One region of the Paenibacillus sp. RRE4 genome, then DNA from elsewhere that is predicted to be linked to it. Evidence: riboswitches for the same ligand, from Rfam matches in the RefSeq annotation. Region 1 holds a riboswitch; each other region holds the start of a gene.
What was found. Region 1 has a riboswitch for thiamine pyrophosphate ahead of thiC (phosphomethylpyrimidine synthase ThiC). Riboswitches for the same ligand answer to the same signal wherever they lie in the genome.
Positions count from the first base shown of each region.

Region 1 (3,282 bases):
CAACATCCGTTCCAATCCAGAAAGTTTCACACAAGCTACCGGGCACGTCAAGGGAAACGGAAGCAACAAGGGGCGAAAAGTCGATAGTCGGTAAAAGATGCACTTCAGTGTTTTGAAGACACGTCCTAGCATTACCGTGCCCGATACTCCTCCGCTTTTGCCTGCATTCCTGCCGTGACTGCTTCATCGTCGTTCAGGCCGCGTTCAGCGGCAAAGGCACGAATGTCCTGCGTAATGCGCATACTGCAGAACTTCGGCCCGCACATCGAGCAGAAATGGGCCTCCTTCGCCCCTTCTGCGGGCAACGTCTCATCGTGGTAGGATAGCGCTCGTTCCGGGTCAAGCGACAGGTTAAACTGATCTCTCCAGCGGAACTCGAAGCGTGCCTTCGACAATGCATCATCCCGGCGCTGGGCGCGTGGGTGGCCTTTGGCTAGATCTGCGGCATGAGCGGCTATTTTATAAGCGATAACCCCTTCACGCACATCATCCTTGTTCGGAAGCCCCAAATGCTCCTTCGGGGTAACATAGCAGAGCATAGACGTACCAAACCAGCCAATCATCGCTGCCCCAATCGCGGACGTAATATGATCATATCCCGGTGCGATGTCTGTGGTCAGTGGTCCGAGCGTATAAAACGGCGCTTCCTGGCAGATCTCCATCTGCAAATCCACATTCTCTTTGATCTTATGCATCGGCACATGCCCCGGCCCTTCAATCATGACCTGCACATCATGCTTCCATGCAATCTGCGTTAATTCCCCAAGTGTGGCGAGCTCCGCCATCTGTGCTTCATCGTTGGCGTCGTAGATGCTACCTGGACGTAGTCCGTCCCCGAGGGAGAAAGCAACATCGTACCTTTTCATAATCTCGCAGATTTCTTCAAAATGGGTGTACAAAAAGTTCTCCTGATGATGTGCCAGACACCACGCCGCCATAATCGACCCGCCCCGTGACACAATCCCCGTCATCCGTTTCGCGGTCATCGGAATATATCGCAGCAACACACCCGCATGAATTGTAAAATAATCCACGCCCTGCTCCGCCTGTTCAATCAGCGTATCTCGGTATAACTCCCAAGTGAGTGCTTCCGCCTCGCCATTCACCTTCTCCAGCGCCTGATAGAGCGGCACCGTACCGATCGGCACTGGAGAGTTACGGATGATCCATTCCCGTGTGGTATGAATGTCTCTGCCTGTGGAGAGATCCATTACCGTATCCGATCCCCAGCGAACAGCCCAGGTCATCTTCTCCACCTCCTCCTCGATGGAGGAAGATACAGCGGAATTGCCTATGTTGGCGTTGATTTTCACATGAAAATAACGCCCGATCAGCATCGGCTCACTCTCCGGGTGATTGATGTTGGATGGAAGAATCGCACGGCCGCTCGCCAGCTCCTGCCGTACGAATTCGGGCTCTACGCCTTCACGAATAGCGGCGTACTCCATCTCCGGCGTAATCAAACCCTGCCGCGCATAATGCATCTGCGTGACGCACCGCCCGGCCTGAGCTCGTAGCGGTTGCCCGCGGAAACCCGGGTACTCCTCTGCCCCGGCCCTCCGTCCGCCTGGCTTCAAGCCATTATCTTCAGGTTTCACCGCCCGACCTTCATATTCTTCAACGTCACCGCGCTCCATGATCCAGTGATTCCGGAGCGCAGGTAGCCCCTTCCGAATGTCCATCTGGAATTCGGGATCGGTCATCGGGCCGCTCGTATCGTAGACACGCAGCGGCTCATTATGCTCCACCCCTTGGGGAGTATTCGTGTCATGAAGGGCAATTTCACGCTCCGGCACAGCAATGTCCGGTCGTGAGCCCTGAATGTAGACTTTGCGGCTGCCCGGGAAGGGTTGTACCCCTCCAGCCGCTCCGGTTTTCTTTTCCACCGGATGACCATCGCGCCCTGTTTCCTCTATTCCCGTCTGTTGCCCCGTTTGCTTATGTGTACTCATGTCTCCTGTTCCTCCTCTGTGATCTTCTTTTGCCCATATCGTCCACCAATGTGACAGCTTTGACTTACCACACCTGTCTGGAAAAAGCAGAGCACAGAAGCACAGCAGGATTAACCCTGCATAAGCAGCCAGAATAATCCAAAAGACAACTTTTATGTACAATCAGCATGAGCACGATACGCGAGATCACTTCTCTTAGAAGTCGCGGCATATATGCCGCAATTGTTGTGCCGTCACTGCCATGGTGAAACACAACACATGAATCTCTGCTTGCCGCTGTAAATAAAAAAAGCCGGTTCCGAAGGAACCGACTGATGTCCATCACCATACACGCAACCAGGGCCATCCGCTGCAATACAGCATGGGTCCCGGGTTAACGCCTGTGGTGTTTGTGGTCATGTGGCCGATTACTTCCCTACGCTGGTATGATCCAGATCAGGTGCAAAGGGTCCGGAATCTCATGCGATCCCGTCTCAGTCCGGACAATTCGGACTCCCCCAGTAACGTAAACGTATTGCGACAATCAAGCCGCTGTTCAACTTGCAAAATAACATTTTCAACCGACCCCGCTGGGTCGTCCATTACAGAGTAGCGTAATCTGGGCTGAAATTCAACCTTAATATTCCAGAGGGGAAATTCCCTTCTAGCAAAACTTCATGCAAAGAGCCCACCCCTAAGGCAACATAAGTCCCATTTGCACAGCTGCCTCTTTCAACACAGGTGCGTACTCGTGTAATGTCTCTTGCGAGAGCCTGCTAACAGGTCCGGACACGGAAAGCGCCGCTGCAATGTTGCCTCTGCGATCCATAATGGGCACGGACACAGCGGCAGCTCCCGGCTCGCGTTCCTCATAACTGGTTGCGTAGCCACTCACCCGAATGTCTTCCATCTGTGCCAGATAGACGGCCGGATCGATAAATACAGGCCATTCCGGGCCGTTCATCAGTTCCTCCCGATCCTCGTCAGCGGCAAATGCCATTAACACTTTGCTTGAAGCGCCTACGGAAAGCGGCAGTCTGACCCCTACAGGCGCAACCCGCCGAATAGCCTGATCACTCTGCACAGCCTGAATCCGAATCCGTTCACCGCCGTCACGAAGGTAAAGACTTACCGTCTCGCCCAAGCGATCACGAAGTCTCTCCATTGCAGGTAAAAGCAAAATTGCAGGATCGTCACTACGTGACATATGCGCCGACAGCTCCCAGATCCGAATGCCCAGTCGATACTTTTCGGTTGCTGCATCACGTATCACGAACCCCCGATCCTCCAGTGTAGCCATCAACCGATGCACCGTACTTTTGTGCAAACCGATCTGGCTGGCAATTTCGGT
Region 1 covers NZ_JAUZUT010000007.1:63,426-66,707, forward strand. Annotated here, with positions in the region: gene thiC (phosphomethylpyrimidine synthase ThiC) at 132-1,952, opposite strand; TPP riboswitch at 2,348-2,461, opposite strand; gene Q9R46_RS23355 (IclR family transcriptional regulator) at 2,626-3,282, opposite strand, start outside.

Region 2 (3,282 bases), on a different contig from region 1:
CACGAGGGGCGGCCATACACTTTTAAAATAGGTAGACATTAGCGATATTTCTCCGTCAGTGTATCCATGCTGAATCCGTCCGGGCTATGTGCGATTTTGATCTGGGAGATGATGCTTGGACTACCAGCTTCCACAAGCACTTCGTGCATTTTGCGCACAACCTCCAGTAGTTCATCCAGTTCGCCCTCCATGGTCGTATCGAGCGCGTTGACCTGATATTTCAGGCCGGATTGCTGAATCACTTCGATGGCACGGTCTACGTATGGATAGGAGTTCTCGCCGTTCGGTGTTTTGGGAATAACCTGAATACTGAGTAATGTACTTGCCATGAGAGATTAATGCTCCTTTCGGGTGTGGATGGATAAGTAGATATGGTCGTTGTACACTGTACCACTCCGAATGCAGTCCCCTCTTAGATCGCTGTTATCCCCAGATTTTTTTGATTCCCTTTTCCAAAGGGAAAATCCGGTGATAAACGCGACCGCTTTGCTTCTTTAGAGGGGTTCTGCCCTCTCCGTTTTTTGTGTACAAAAAAATTAACTTATCACTTGGATTGTGGGAAGAAAATTCAGCAGAAAGCGTGCTTATGAGGTGGCTTTCCTTAGAAAACCTTATAAGGGCTCGCTTCTTTAAGTTTTTTCTTCCTTTTCATTTAAATGTGAAAAAATCAAAATTCATTTTTACATGTTGAGTAATCACTTATTACTGCGGTAAAAATTCGTTGGTGTATGCTTTCGTTACATCAATCTCTTTATCCAGCAGTTTCTTGCTGAACATCCAGTCGGTGTAGTTCTTCCATACCTCTTCCTTTTGTTCACCCCAGCGAGGTGCGTCATCTTTGTATTTCGGGCTGAGCCACTTTTGGCTTGCAAGTACTAAATCTTTGTCCAGATCGGGAACAGCTTTGATCAAAATGTTCGCTGCTTCTTCAGGGTGATCAATGGCATACTGATAACCTTCAGAAGTGGCCTTTAGGAAAGCTTTCACCAGTTCAGGGTCTTTCTGAATCGTCTGTTCATTGGTCACGAGTACAGGGGTGTAGTAATCCAGCGCTTTGGCATAATCTTTTACATATAACATGTCAATCGGTTCTCCGCGTAATTCAGCCTCAATTCCCGTCCAGGCATAGAAAATCCACGCAAAGTCGATGTCGCGTTTCACAGCTGTGAAGAAGTCGGCATCGCCCATGTTAATGTTTTTGACTTTCGATACATCAGCACCTTCGCCCTCCATAATGGACTGCATTACCGCTTCTTCTACCGGGGAACCCCAGCCACCGTAGGTTTTACCTTCAAAATCTTTGGGTGATTTGATCTTACGATCCACTGGAGCGGCAAAACCAGATGTATTATGCTGAATAACTGCGGCAATCGACACAAGTGGAACGTCCTGCGTGCGCGCCTGAGTTACACTTTCCTGATAACTGACGCCAAACGGTACCTCACCCGAGGCAACCATCGTATCCGCACCACCGGCTCCTGGCTGTACAATCTCCACATTTAAACCTGCTGCTTTATAAAAACCTTGGTCCACCGCTGCATACAGACCGGTATGATTCGTATTTGGAGTCCAGTCGAGCACGACTTTTATATCTTTCAGTGCAGTACTGCTCCCCTCATTGGTTTGGTCCGAACCAGTCGCACTTTGCTGCTCTGCTGGAGCGGCTTCTTTGCCACCACATGCAGCTACGGTAACCAATAGCACACACATGAGTAACATTCCCATCGTTTTACGCCAATTCATTGTGATTCTCTCCTTCGTATGTCCGGCCGGATGGCACGGGGGTACTCCTTGGCTTCATATCCAATCCCTTTGCATAAATCGACGAATTTATACTCGCGGGTTATCCGAATAACGTCATTTTTCTGTTTCTGCATGTCAAAAGAAAACAAAAAAAGCGCCCCGTAATCCGGGACGCGTGCAGGCGTGAGAGAGTGGCGTTCAGCTTATAGCTGTGCCGTTGCAATATACTCCGATTCCTACGCTGGCATGATCCAGATCAGGTCTAAGGGTTAGTATCTTGATGGGATACACTCTCAGCCGGCCAATTCCGACTCCCCTGGGAAACTATGAAGTTACGGGCATTACTAGGTGTAATTATAGGCCAGTGACGGGAGTGTGTCTAGTCGGTAAATCGTTCACAAAATGTTCACTTATGTGAGGGTAGCCCGATTGTCTATAATGATCCAAGTTACAGAAAGGATGAGTATATTGCCAGTAAGCAAGAAAGAACAAGTTATTTTTGGACTTATGATGTGTACAGGAATGGTCGTAGTGATGATGACCTTCAATCTATGGCATACGGGGATGTTAGGTCGGATGTCCGAGATGCAGATGCTGCTTCAATTCGTGCTCTGTTTTGTCATTGCCTTTTTGGTGGAGTCGTTCATCGTGGGGCCAATAGCGAGAAAAATTGCATTTTCCTTCTCATTTGCGAGATCGAGTAAAATCAAAGGTGTAGTTACGATGTCCTTATTCATGGTGATCGGCATGGTTTTGCTCATGTCTTTATATGGCATCATTACAGCCGTTGCTGCCGGTCAGTTAGAGGGAGAATCCGTGATCAGCACGTATCTTCATACGATTGTACGTAACTTCGGTCTGGCATTGCCATATCAGTTGATTGTATTGGGGCCGCTAGTGCGTTATGTATTTGGCAAGTTGTTCAAGGGACCGGCGGCTGTTATGACGGTTTAATTCATCGTATCGTTATCCATCTAGAAAAAAAGTATTTCCTGGGCAATCCTATTTTTAAGAAGTTCTAATGTAAGCGATCCAAAATAAAATTCCAATGATCACAGCAGCGATAATGATTGTGGTGAAAATTCCACTCAACCAGGTACCGCGCTGAGCTTGGCGGGCAAGTTCATCTGCCCTTTGTTTGGCGGCTTCGCCCTCGGATGAATTCAGATGGTTCGGACCCATATTCATGCAATACCTTCTCCCTTCGACAGCTTGCTTTACCATAGTCTGAACTGTTATATAGGGCAACTCATATATATTGAAAAACGGTTACTCGACTAATTGTTTAATGGAAGCTAAAGCCATAACAATGCTGATTGCAAGAAGGAGAATACCTCTGAATTTAATACGGATGATGTCGGAAAGTGTTAGCTCGTCTTTATTCCGGTTGAATGGCCAAGAATTCGGTATGAGCAGGGCTCTGATTCCAAAGACGAGTCCGAATAAACTAAGCAACAGAAAGACGATGAAGAAAAACATAAATTCACCCCTTGGTGTTTTGGAAGTTAGTTCAATTGTACTTGATCCAGCTTTGGAAAG
Region 2 covers NZ_JAUZUT010000004.1:130,238-133,519, forward strand. Annotated here, with positions in the region: gene Q9R46_RS20635 (ABC transporter permease) at 1-39, opposite strand, end outside; gene Q9R46_RS20640 (MTH1187 family thiamine-binding protein) at 39-329, opposite strand; gene Q9R46_RS20645 (ABC transporter substrate-binding protein) at 703-1,743, opposite strand; TPP riboswitch at 1,959-2,071, opposite strand; gene Q9R46_RS20650 (DUF2798 domain-containing protein) at 2,203-2,697, shown strand; gene Q9R46_RS20655 (hypothetical protein) at 2,752-2,931, opposite strand.
Region 2: linked by a shared signal. The riboswitch ahead of Q9R46_RS20645 (ABC transporter substrate-binding protein) and the one ahead of thiC (phosphomethylpyrimidine synthase ThiC) in region 1 are both predicted to bind thiamine pyrophosphate.

Region 3 (3,282 bases), on a different contig from region 1:
CGCTGTGTATAAGCCAGATATTTGCTCGTATTTCCCTATATACGGAAGCCCATCAGGGGTAGAAGGTCTTATACCTGCCCATGCACGCACAAAGTCCGCCTCTTTGATTCCCGGTACCCAATAACTTGCCGCTCCAAGTAATCGTTGCACACTATTCGCCGATACGCTGTGATCTTTTCTTCCTGGCAAACTGGTTGCGCCAATCCACACCTCTCCGTTGGCTTTCGGAACAATATAGACATCTTCTGCATATACAGTGCGATCGGGTCTACCACCAGCCTGATCTGTAGGGAACCGAACGGCCAACATTTCACCTTTCACCGGACTTGAAGGCAAAGTGCCCCCCACTTGATGCATGAGTTGCTCCCCTTGTAAACCAGCAGCTATGATGATATGTCTGCAACACACCTCTCCCCTAGCCGTTCTAATACCTTGAACACCATGCTTATCTACGATCAGCCGAACATCTTGAACTCCTTCCAAAATGCGCGCACCCATCATTTCAGCCGATCTCGCATAAGCTCTTGTCAATGAAACGGGCAACACTTCGCTCTCCAATGATCGGTAATAAGCGCCGTACGTATCCCGATTCAACCATAACGCTTCTCGTTGCACCGTGCTTCGATCCCACCAAAGTTGCTGCATTCCCGAAGTGGTATTTCGTCTATCCTTGTATTTACTTAGATCACCGTATGAACGAAACGGTGTGATAAATCCGTTGCGCCGTAAGCCAAGATCCATACCTGTTAAAGCGGATATTTGCTCTTTGTGCTTATGCAACAATTCCCTGCTTTCATGTGCGGCTTTTGCCATGAGTGGATGAGCAAAATCCTCACTGTCTGCTGCCAGCATGCCGGCAGCCGCACAGGAAGCTCCGCTAGCAATTTCCGACTGCTCAACAAGCAGTACTTCCCGACCTCTGGATGCCAGTTCAAAAGCAATCGCACAGCCTATGACTCCACCGCCTACAATGATTGTTTCTGCATGACAGGTTTCTTGTGTCTTGGATAAATCCGAATTTTCAGATAGAGCCAGCAGCTCAAACTTATTTTGATCATACGATGAACGTATCACTTCCTCGGGTTGACTCGGTTTGCTCTGCACCATTTTGTCATCTCCTTGTTTGAACAACATTCACATTTTCTCGGGTTGGCATCATTTACGGCTCTTGACCGGGAAACATTCACTTCACCGCGTCCACGGCCTGTTTAAGAAGCGCAGCAGCATAAGCAGGGTTTGCATGTTTTAACACACTTGAGATCACAGCTGCACCCCTGGCTCCCGCAGACCTGACAGCCTGAATGTTACCCGGATGAATCCCCCCTATTGCAATAACAGGCACCTTTACACTGGAGCACACTTCCGACAATGCATCTAATCCCCTCGCTACAGAATCAGGTTTACTTGCACTTGCGTACACATGCCCGAAAAAAAGGTAATCCGCGCCATACTCTTCGGCAATTCTCGCTTCATGCAACGAATGCACCGATATCCCCAACCTGAGCCGTGGATCACGCTTGTTCTCCGGCGTTACCATTACTTTTGCCCTTTCCAGCATAATTTGGCTCCAATGTACCCCTTGATAAAAACAACCTGACGAATATATGTTCGCACCGTTGATTACAATGCGGGAAGCCGGAACACCCGCTTCTGCCATCAATTTGGCCCAGTTAAAACATTCCTGTTGCGAAAGTTGCTTTTCCCGGATATGGATGTAATGCACATAAGGCCAAATATCTTTGGCTGCTTTCAACATGGCTGACTGTTCCGCTTTATTCGTAGATATCACATGTAACTCAAAAAAGTCTTGCTCTTGTCCACACGTTGGTACAGATTTATCTGTCCGCTGGTGCCACTGGTTTGTTGAAGTTTTACCTAATTCATGAGCTTCATAATCAAACATCAAGGTATGCAACCTCGTTTTCGCTCCTTTCATCTACAGGCTTGGAGGAGTTGTAATGACAAATATAAATCAAAAAAGCCACTCCCGTAGGGGAGCGGCTGCGTATAAACAATGGTTCAGTTTAAACACAAGCGTGTGACAAATACCTCTTAAGCAGTTTGATAGTCAAATCGATAACTGTTTATTCGATATTGAAACGCTTGGCATCACGATGTAAAAAGATCCTGTTCTTACGTTAAGAATCATTTACTATCGTTTTCGCTGAAACGCGCCACTTCCCTACGCTGGTATGATCCAGATCAGGTGCAAAGGGTCCGGAATCGTATTTTTCCATCTCAGCCGCATCGTGCGGCCCCCCTAGTGTTCATATGAAGTTGTAGCCTATATTACCACAACCGGTTTTTTTTGTCATCGTGCTTTTTCGGACCACTCTTCTACATTCCACGTTTTAGTGACCCAGCCTTCATAAAAATCCGGTTCGTGCGATACAAGTAAAACAGTTCCCTTATATTCTTTCAACGCACGCTGCAGTTCAGCTTTTGCCGTGACATCCAGATGGTTCGTCGGCTCATCAAACAAGACCCAGTTGCTTTCACGCATCAACAGTTTGCACAATCGGACTTTGGCTTGCTCCCCACCGCTAAGCATGTTAAGTGGACGCGTAATATGCTCATTTTTGAGCCCGCAACGTGCAAGATGTCCTCGTACCTCGTTCTGTGTTAGATGTGAAAACTCGTTCCATACATCATCGATCGGTGTAATATTTCCGGCTCGCACTTCCTGTTCAAAGTATGCCGTCTCCAAATAATCTCCAAGAAACGTTTTTCCGCTAATTGGCGCTATTTTACCCAGGATCGTTTTGAGCAGTGTCGATTTACCTACACCGTTACATCCCACAATCGCGATCTTTTCTCCACGTTCGATCGTCATGGTCATCTTAGGTAGTAATGGATACGTATAACCGATCTCAAAATCAATACCTTCAAAAACGGTTTTGCTACTTGCGCGGGCATCCTTGAACTTAAATGTTGGTTTTGCTGCTTCGTCTGGTCGATCGATTCGCTCGACCTTTCCAAGTTGTTTTTCCCGGCTTTTCGCCCGGCCAGAGGTCGAAGCTCGAGCTTTGTTGCGTTGAATGAAATCTTCCTGTTTTTTGATGTATTCCTGTTGCTTCTCGTAGGCATCGATATGCTGTGCTTTCTGCATATCTGCCATTTCAAGAAATTTCTCATAGTTGGCCGCATAACGCGTCAATTTTGCAAATTCCAGATGATAAATGACATTAACCACTTCATTCATAAACTCTGTATCATGGGAAATCAATAGAAAAGCATAGGGGTAGTCTTTCAAATATCTAGTTAGCCACTCAATATGCTCTA
Region 3 covers NZ_JAUZUT010000001.1:2,595,161-2,598,442, forward strand. Annotated here, with positions in the region: gene thiO (glycine oxidase ThiO) at 1-1,107, opposite strand, end outside; gene Q9R46_RS11685 (thiamine phosphate synthase) at 1,184-1,915, opposite strand; TPP riboswitch at 2,163-2,272, opposite strand; gene Q9R46_RS11690 (ABC-F family ATP-binding cassette domain-containing protein) at 2,312-3,282, opposite strand, start outside.
Region 3: linked by a shared signal. The riboswitch ahead of Q9R46_RS11685 (thiamine phosphate synthase) and the one ahead of thiC (phosphomethylpyrimidine synthase ThiC) in region 1 are both predicted to bind thiamine pyrophosphate.